2 regions of the Streptomyces sp. NPDC001920 genome follow, and region 1 is predicted to be linked to the other one. Evidence: riboswitches for the same ligand, from Rfam matches in the RefSeq annotation. Region 1 holds a riboswitch; the other holds the start of a gene.
What was found. A riboswitch is a leader RNA that binds a small molecule or an ion and turns the genes downstream of it on or off. The one in region 1 is predicted to bind glycine.
Positions count from the first base shown of each region.

Region 2: another riboswitch for glycine. It lies ahead of gcvP (aminomethyl-transferring glycine dehydrogenase); the one in region 1 lies ahead of gcvT (glycine cleavage system aminomethyltransferase GcvT).

Region 1 covers NZ_JBSFEP010000013.1:264,230-269,016, forward strand. Annotated here, with positions in the region: gene ACWCPI_RS23775 (enhanced serine sensitivity protein SseB C-terminal domain-containing protein) at 1-642, opposite strand, end outside; gene ACWCPI_RS23780 (enhanced serine sensitivity protein SseB) at 810-1,601, opposite strand; gene ACWCPI_RS23785 (AAA family ATPase) at 1,703-2,371, opposite strand; glycine riboswitch at 2,592-2,690, shown strand; glycine riboswitch at 2,691-2,814, shown strand; gene gcvT (glycine cleavage system aminomethyltransferase GcvT) at 2,852-3,970, shown strand; gene gcvH (glycine cleavage system protein GcvH) at 4,115-4,492, shown strand; gene glyA (serine hydroxymethyltransferase) at 4,518-4,787, shown strand, end outside.
Region 2 covers NZ_JBSFEP010000009.1:337,540-342,326, forward strand. Annotated here, with positions in the region: gene gcvP (aminomethyl-transferring glycine dehydrogenase) at 1-1,769, opposite strand, end outside; glycine riboswitch at 1,946-2,041, opposite strand; gene ACWCPI_RS18075 (PRC-barrel domain-containing protein) at 2,156-2,527, shown strand; gene ACWCPI_RS18080 (DNA polymerase IV) at 2,826-4,232, opposite strand; gene ACWCPI_RS18085 (MerR family transcriptional regulator) at 4,343-4,787, opposite strand, start outside.

The DNA.
Region 1 (4,787 bases):
CAGCCCGTCGGGGACCGCGCCGATCGACTGCGACATCATCGAGCGCACCGAGTCCACGGCCGGCGGGCTGGTGTCGTACACGTCGAGACCGATGGCGAGATACGGCGCGCCGAGCGCCGGCTGCACCCAGGCGCGGCGCAGCGCGCGCACGGCCGGGGTGCGGTGGGCGTTCTGCGCGAGCAGGGCGTAGAACTGCGGGATCTCGATGCCGGGTTCCGACAGCCGCAGCGGGCCGGCGGGCTGGCGGTCCAGGCCGGTGGCGATGCGGCGCAGGTCGAGCCAGGGGATGCCGACGCCGCCGCCCGGGGCGTGCGGGTTGAGCCAGAGGCCGAAGTGGTCCGGGTAGAGGGTGCGGGCGACGTCGACGCCGTCGACCACTTCGTAGGAGCGGTTCCAGCCGCTGGCCGACAGCTCCTGGGCGGAGGTGACGCACGGGGCGTAGCCGTAGCCGTCGACCTCCATGTTCCCGTACTGGGCGTCCGGGGAGCCGGCCTGGCCGTGCCACAGCAGCATCCAGATCTGGCCCAGGGACGGCGTCGCGAGCGCGCGCAGGAGGGCCTCGTAGGCGTCGTAGCGCCCGGGGGTCACCTGGCGCAGCATGTGCTCGACCTGCCCGGTCGAGGTTGTGCCGCTCGCGCTCACCTTTTACCGCCCCTTCGGGAAATTTTGGCTGTGGGCCCAGCTTAGGCTCTCCACCGGGAGAACCGTTGAGAGCTCGGGACTTGATGTGGTCTGCCGTCTGCGGGTTCGTCGTGGCCGCCTCGCGCGGGTCCCCGCACCCCGCCGGGGGCGCTCGCCCTGCGCGGCGCTCAGAAGTCCCGCTGGTAGAAGGGGCGGACCTGCCGGCGCATCCAGTCGATCACCGGGTCCTGGGCCACGTCCAGCAGCACCAGGTTGACCGGCCACCTGACCGGGCTGCTGCCCAGGGCGCGGGCGACGGCGTCCATGGGGGCCGCGCGCAGGTCGCCCTCCCAGTGGGCGAGTTCGACACCGATGAACATCACCGGGGTGGCCGTCTCGATCGTCGCCAGGCAGCGGCGGGCCGTGGTGACCACGCCGGTGGCGGCGAACTCGGCCGAGGCGGCCGCGAGGAAGTCGACCGGGTCGTCCTGCCAGTCCGGCTCGTAGAGCTTGACGCGACCTCCGGAGGCGAGGCCGTCCAGGGGCGTGCGGCCCGCCCGGCACAGCTCGGCCACCGCCGCCGGGGGCAGCGGGACGCCGACCACGCCGTCCGGGTTGACGGCGATGCCCACCTGCGGGGGCAGACCGCGGGCGAACTCCACGGCGGGGGCGACGGCGAACGACATGTGGGAGCCGACGACCTGACGGAACTGCTCCTCGGAGCTGAAGACCGGGACGTAGGCCTGGCCGCCGATCTCCAGCGTGGGCAGGTCCAGGGGGCCGCTGTGCGGGCCGCCGCCGCCCGGCAGGGGCACCCAGACGAAGCTGCGGCCCAGCACCTCGATGATCCGGCCGCCCGCCGAAGGCAGCCCGAGGGAGGCCGAGAGCACCTCCTCCAGCTCGTTGCCGGGCCAGCCGCCGTGCGGGTGGAGGTGTGTCTGTGCCGGGAAGTCCGCGGGGAGATCCGCTGGGATGTCCATCTGTCCGACCGCCTGCTGTGAACTACGTCTGTGGACCGAAAGGCTAGCCGGTGGCCGGCGCGCGCACGGATACGGCCGGGCCCGCGCACGGATACGGCCGGTCAGCCGGTGAAGGCGATCCTGCGCAGGGTGTCCGCCGCCTCCCGGTCGATCAGCACCGCCGCGCCGCAGCCCCGGGGCAGGTGGCCCTTCTCGACCGAGCGCAGCAGCCGCGCGGCGGCCGTGCGGTGACGCAGGAAGGCGTAGCGGGAGACGCCCCGCCCCCGCTCGCGCTGACCCTCCAGGGCCGTGTCCGGGGCGACGTCGAGCAGCAGCATGTGCAGGGTGCCGCCGCGCCGCCGGGCCTCCCGGGCCAGCCAGCCCCGCACCCAGGCCTGGGTGCCGCAGTCGTGCACGACGACGCCCTCGCCGGAGCGCAGGGCGCGGCGCAGTCCGGCGTAGTGCGCGAGGCGGACCAGGGGGCGGTAGACGGCGTAGGGGAGGAAGCCGGGCATCCGGGCCTCCCAGCGGTCCCGGACGTCCTGGGAGTCGATACGGATGCCCTTCACCGTCCGCCGCATCAGCGTGGACTTGCCGCTGCCGGGCAGGCCGGTGATCACGACGAGGTCCTCGGGGGCGAAGAGCAGGGCGTGCGGGCTGTGGCCGGCGCGCTCACGCAGATCGCGGACCACGCAGGCCGGGCGCGCCTCGCACGCCTCCCGGGCCGAGGTCGTGGGCTGCTTCGGCAGCGCGAGGCCCAAGGTCGTGGCGTACGCCGTGGTCCTGTCCACCGTGATCGTCCTCCCCTGGGGCGGTTCACGAGTCTCCTCCCCGTCGAGTGTAAAGAGAAGGTAATGCCCGGTGTCTCTCGTTTCAGTCCTCTTACAGCAACAAGCCTGCTACAGGGTGCTGTGTACGCCTGTGTACTCGCCGCGGCCCCTGTGCACCACCCCCCTGACGCAGTGCGGGGATGCGTGCAATGATGTCCGCGCCAACTGCATACCGGCCGTTTGAATCCGCGCGGGAGAGTCCCTGGCAGTGCATCGCCGGGGCGCCGAAGGAGCAAGTCCCTCCCTTGAATCTCTCAGGCCCCGTTACCGCGCGGGCGAGGCACATCTGAAAAGTGGGCCGCATCCCCCTCGTCGAGGGCGGGCGCTGCCCCACCCAAGGTGCAAGCCATGGACCCCCGCGGGTCATGGCGAACCTCTCAGGTTCCGATGACAGATGGGGAGGACCGACCTCGCCCTCACGCATCTGGGAGACGACCGACCGTGAGCAGTACGCCACTCCGTCACACCGCGCTCGATGCCCTGCATCGCTCGCTCGGCGCGACGATGACCGACTTCGCCGGCTGGGACATGCCCCTGCGCTACGGCTCCGAGCGCGACGAGCACATCGCGGTGCGGACGAAGGCCGGGATCTTCGACCTCTCCCACATGGGCGAGATCACCGTCACCGGTCCGCAGGCCGCCGCCTTCCTGAACCACGCCCTGGTCGGCAACATCGCCTCCGTGGGTGTCGGCCGCGCCCGCTACACCATGATCTGCCGTGCCGACGGCGGCATCCTCGACGACCTGATCGTCTACCGGCTCGCCGAGACCGAGTACATGGTCGTCGCCAACGCCTCCAACGCCCAGGTCGTGCTGGACGCGCTGACCGAGCGGGTGGCCGGCTTCGACGCCGAGGTCCGCGACGACCGGGACGCGTACGCGCTCATCGCCGTCCAGGGCCCCGAGTCCCCCGGCATCCTGAAGTCGCTGACCGACGCCGACCTCGACGGCCTGAAGTACTACGCCGGACTGCCCGGCACCGTCGCCGGCGTGCCCGCCCTGATCGCCCGCACCGGCTACACCGGTGAGGACGGCTTCGAGCTGTTCGTGAGGCCGGAGCACGCCGTCGAGCTGTGGCAGGCGCTGACCAAGGCGGGCGAGGGCGTCGGACTGGTCCCCTGCGGCCTGTCCTGCCGGGACACGCTGCGCCTGGAAGCGGGCATGCCGCTGTACGGCCATGAGCTGTCGACCTCGCTCACGCCCTTCGACGCCGGGCTCGGCCGGGTGGTGAAGTTCGAGAAGGAGGGCGACTTCGTGGGGCGCGAGGCCCTGGAGCGGGCCGCCTCCCGTGCCGCGGAGAACCCGCCGCGCGTCCTCGTCGGCCTGGTCGCCGAGGGGCGTCGTGTGCCGCGGGCCGGGTACCCGGTCGTCGCCGGCGGCGAGGTCGTCGGCGAGGTCACCTCCGGCGCCCCCTCCCCCACGCTGGGCAAGCCGATCGCGATGGCGTACGTCGACGCGGCCCACTCGGCGCCGGGGACGGCCGGGGTCGGCGTGGACATCCGCGGCAGCCATGAGCCGTACGAGGTCGTGGCGCTGCCCTTCTACAAGCGGCAGAAGTAGACACTTGGCCGGAAGCAGAGACCGGCCCCGCAGCAGTCACCGGCAGCGACCCGTGCGTGACCTCGCGCACGTTTGCGCTGCTCATCCGGGTTTCCAGCACACCCCATTCCGCACCCCTCCCGCGCGTACAGGAGAATTCAGGCCATGAGCAACCCCCAGCAGCTGCGCTACAGCAAGGAGCACGAGTGGCTGTCGACCGCCGAGGACGGCGTCGCGACGGTCGGCATCACCGAGTTCGCGGCGAACGCGCTCGGCGATGTCGTCTACGCCCAGCTCCCCGAGGTCGGCTCGACCGTGACCGCGGGTGACACCTGCGGCGAGCTGGAGTCGACCAAGTCGGTGTCGGACCTGTACTCCCCGGTCACCGGCGAGATCACCGAGATCAACGAGGACGTGGTGAACGACCCGGCGCTGGTGAACTCCGCCCCCTTCGAGGGCGGCTGGCTGTTCAAGGTACGCGTCACGGAGGAGCCGGCCGACCTGCTCTCCGCCGACGAGTACGACGCCCACACCGCCGGCTGAGGAGTCGTAGCCCCTTATGACTGAGATGTCCGACAAGTCGCTTCTGAACACGCCCCTGCACGAGCTCGACCCGGCCGTCGCCGCCGCGCTCGACGCCGAGCTGGAGCGTCAGCAGTCCACCCTGGAGATGATCGCCTCCGAGAACTTCGCGCCGATCGCGGTCATGGAGGCCCAGGGCTCGGTCCTGACCAACAAGTACGCCGAGGGCTACCCCGGCCGCCGCTACTACGGCGGCTGCGAGCACGTCGACGTCGCCGAGCAGATCGCGATCGACCGGGTCAAGGAGCTGTTCGGC
Region 2 (4,787 bases), on a different contig from region 1:
GCGCGGTGGTACCCGCGTACGGCGAGCAGTCCGGCCAGCTCGCCCTGAGAGCCGGCGTTGGGCTGCAGCGACACCTTGTCGTAGCCGGTGACCTCGGCGAGACGTTCCTCCAGCTCCCGGATGAGCGTCAGATAGCCCTGCGCCTGCTCGGCGGGCGCGAAGGGGTGCAGCTGACCGAACTCCGGCCAGGTGACCGGCTCCATCTCGGTGGTCGCGTTGAGCTTCATGGTGCACGAGCCCAGCGGGATCATGCCGCGGTCCAGCGCGTAGTCACGGTCCGCGAGCCTGCGCAGGTAGCGCAGCATCGCCGTCTCGGAGCGGTACTGGTGGAAGACCGGGTGCGTGAGATACGCGTCGCTGCGCAGCAGCGAGCCCGGAAGGGTGTCCGCGCTCGCCGCGTCCAGCGCCTCGATGTCGGCCTGGACCCCGAACGCCGTCCACACGGCACCCAGCTGCGCCCGCGAGGTGGTCTCGTCGCAGGCGATGGACACGTGGTCCGCGTCCACGAGGTGCAGGTTCACGCCGTTCTGCCGGGCGGCGGCGACGACCTCGGCGGCCTTCGACGGCACACGCACGGTCAGCGTGTCGAAGTACGAGCCGTGTACGACCTCGACGCCGCCCGCCGCGAGCCCCGCGGCGAGGACGGTGGCGTACCGATGGGTCCGCCGGGCGATGCCCTTCAGTCCCTCGGGCCCGTGGTAAACGGCGTACATCCCGGCCATCACGGCGAGCAGCACCTGCGCGGTACAGATGTTGCTGGTCGCCTTCTCCCGCCGGATGTGCTGCTCACGCGTCTGCAGGGCCAGGCGGTACGCCTTGTTCCCGTCCGCGTCCACGGAGACACCCACGAGCCGCCCGGGCAGGCTCCGTGCGAACTTCTCCTGTACGGCCATGTAGCCGGCGTGCGGCCCACCGAAGCCCATCGGCACACCGAACCGCTGTGTCGTACCGACCGCGATGTCCGCCCCGAGCTCGCCGGGCGACCTCAGCAGCGTGAGCGCGAGCAGGTCGGCGGCGACAGTGACGAGGGCGCCGAGTTCATGCGCCTGGTCGATGACGGGCTTGATGTCCCGTACGGCACCGGAGGCGCCCGGGTACTGCAGGAGCACGCCGTTGATCTCGCGACCGGCGATCTCGGCCGGAATGCCGTCGCTGAGGTCGGCGACCACGACCTCCACGCCGGTCGGCTCGGCACGGGTCTCGATCACGGCGATGGTCTGCGGCAGCACATCCGCGTCGACCAGGAACAGCCCCTTCTTGTTCTTGCCCATCCGCCGGGACAGCGCCATGGCCTCGGCGGCGGCCGTCCCCTCGTCGAGCAGCGAGGCACCGGAGGTCGGCAGACCGGTGAGTTCGGCGACCACGGTCTGGAAGTTCAGCAGGGCCTCGAGCCGCCCCTGGGAGATCTCGGGCTGGTACGGCGTGTAGGCCGTGTACCAGGCAGGGTTCTCCATGACGTTGCGCAGGATGACCGGCGGGGTGAAGGTCCCGTAGTACCCCAGTCCGATCATCGAGCCCAGCACCTGGTTGCGGTCGGCGAGCGACCGCAGCTCGTCACACACCTCGGCCTCGGTGCGCGCCCCGGGCAGTTCGAGGGAGTCGGCGTTCTTGATCACGTCCGGCACCGCGGCGGCGGTGAGCTCGTCCAGCGAGCCGTACCCGACCTGCGCGAGCATCTTGGCCCGAGCCTCATGATCAGGGCCGATGTGACGCTGCTCGAAGGGGATTCCCTGCTCGAGCTCGGAGAGCGGAATGCGGTGGGCGGTCATTGCGGAGGCCTCCTGGTCTGACGCGACCTTCGAGGGGCACCACGGCACGGGTACCCGAACGGCCTCCCCCTCTGTCATCTCAACCTGAGAGCTTCACCAGGTCGCCACAAGGCTCCCGGCTTTCACCGTCGGTGAGAGCGGAAGCCGTCGACACCCGCCCTGCTTTCCAGAGTGACCTCGTCCGAGCGGTACGTGTGCCTGAGAGATTCCGGGGAGGATTTGCTCCTTCGGCGCCTCCGATGGTGTCTGGAGGACTCTCCCGCACGGGGTCAGCAGCCGTCTGCAAGCCTACCAGCGGGGTCAACGCACGTACCTTCGAGTGGCCACTCTCACCAAAGTGCCTTTTCGTAGTGCTTACGGATGAGTTGCGACCAAGTGGAGGGCCCGTGCAGACCGACATCGATCCGCGCAACCTGATCGGCCGCAAGGCCTTCGACCGCAACGGCACCAAGATCGGCACCATCGACGAGGTCTATCTCGACGACGCGACCGGAGTACCGGAGTGGGCGGCGATACGCACCGGCCTGTTCTCGCGGGACGCCTTCGTCCCCCTGGAGCCCAGTGAACTGGTCGAGGGCAGCCTCCGGGTCCCCTTCGACCGCGCCCTGATCAAGGACGCCCCCGACTTCGGTGTGGGCCGCCACCTCTCCCCGGAACAGGAACTCCAGCTCTACCACCACTACGGCCTGAACGTGGCCCCGCCGCCCTCTGTGCCGGACCGGGACTTCGGCAACCTGGCGGGCTCCGAGGACACCTGACCCCGCGCGCACCGCGAGTACCCCGGCCCGCACCCACAGCAGCCTCACTCAGCCGCCCCCTGTACCCCTGTTGCCCCTGTCCGCCCCCACTCCACCGAGCCGACCTCCTGTGCATGGCCCGAGCCACCCTCGGCCAGCCATCCCACCGGCCCCGAGAGCTCCCCTGACCCACCGATCCTGTAGCAGGTCAGGGCGCCACGGGCCGCGACGGACGGCACCCCGGCAGCGCACGAACGCCGGACCCACCCCGCCCAGGGAGGACGGGTGCGCCGTCACGGGTACGACTGGCCGCAGCGCCTCAGCCCGCCTGGCCCGGCGCCACAGGCTCCACGCCCGCTGCCGCACCCTCAGCCGGCGCGCCCCCGGGTCTTCGCGCCCGCAGCGGCAACGGATCCGCCGTTTCCAGCGCCGGATCATCGACCCGGAACGTCCGCACCCGCCCCGGCTCCGACTCGGGCGTCTCGAACCGCACGGTGACCCGCCCCAGCCCGCTCCCCTGCACCCACCCATGTCCGAACTCGGCGTGCCGCACATCGTGCCCGGCAGCCCACCGCCGCTCCACGGGCGTCACCTCCCGCTCCTGCGCGGTCTGCTCGGGCTCCCCCTCCTCCTCGGCGTGCTCCACCCGTTCCCCGGCCGCCTGCGCGAAGAGATCCTCTTGCGTGTAGTCGGCGAGGCCCGTCACCCCGACGCCCAGCAACCGCACGCCCCCCGTCGTGTCCACGGAGTCCAGCAGCCGCGCAGCGGCCTCCCGCACCACGGCGGGGTCGTCCGTCGGTCCCCGCAGCGTCTCGGACCGGGTCAGGGTGGAGAAGTCGTACCGCCGTACCTTGAGCACGATCGTCCGACCGGACAACCCGGCCCCACGTAGTCGCCGCACACACCGGTCGGCCAGCCGCTGCACCTCCACACCCACCCGAACCCGGTCATGGATGTCCACGTCATACGTGTCCTCGACCGACACCGACTTGGCCTCCCGCTCAGCCACCACAGGCCGCTCGTCGTGCGCCAACGCCATGGCGTACAGGGCGTGCCCATGGGCCTTGCCCAGCAGCCGAACGAGTTCGTCCTCCCCCGCCTCGGCGATCTCGTCCACCGTATGGATTCCGGCCCGCCTCAGGTGGTCCCCTGTCGCAGGCCCCACCCCCGGCAACGTCCGCACCGGCATGGGCCCGAGCAACGCCCGCTCGGTCCCCGGCTCGATCAGGACCAGCCCATCCGGCTTGGCCTCCTCGGAGGCGATCTTCGCAAGCATCTTGGACGCCGCCAGCCCCACCGACCCCGCGAGCCCGGTGACCGCGCGTATGTCGGCCCGCAGCTTCATCCCCACCAGGCGCGCCGACTCCTCGTCCCAGGCCGCTCCCCCGGCCTCCAGATCCACGAAGGCTTCGTCCAGGCTCAACGGCTCCACCAGCGGCGACAGCTCCCGCAGCAGCTCCATCACCTGCTCGCTGATCTCGCGGTAGATCCCGAAGCGTGGCACGAGGTACGCCGCGTTCGGCGCCAGCCGGCGCGCCTGAGCCATGGGCATCGCCGAGTGCACCCCGAGCACCCGGGCCTCATAGGACGCGGTTGCGACGACTCCCCGCGGCCCCAACCCGCCCACGATCACGGCCTTCCCGCGCAGGCTCGGCTTGGATGCCTGCTCCACCGAGGCGTAGAAGGCATCCATGTCGAGATGCAGGATCGTGGGCGCGTTTCTCACATCTCCGATGCTGCCTCACGCCACTGACAATGCCCTGCCCAGCGCACCGGAGCCGCCCCTCCGACCAGGGCGGAACCACTCGGCCTGCGGCCGCGGGCCGCGCACGCTGCTCAGACGGCCCGGTTTCGCCGCCGCGCCAACTCGTCCGCGGGGTTGTGGCCGACCAGCGTCTCCCCCGTGTCGATTCGCTCGCCGTGCAGCTGCGACAACGCGCTCTCCACGTCCCGCCACACCACGCCCACGGCGATCCCGAAGATCCCCTGGCCTCCTTGGAGCAGCGCGTGGACCTCGTCCGGCGACGTGCACTCGTACACCGTCGCACCGTCACTCATCAGCGTCAGGCGTTCGAGGTCCCGGAAGCCCTGCTCCCGCAGATGCTGCACGGCCGTACGAATGTTCTGCAGCGACACACCGGTGTCGAGGAACCGCTTGACGATCTTCAGTACGACGACGTCCCGGAAGCTGTACAGCCGCTGCGTCCCCGACCCGTAGGCGGGCCGCACGCTGGGCTCGACGAGCCCGGTGCGCGCCCAGTAGTCCAGTTGCCGGTAGGTG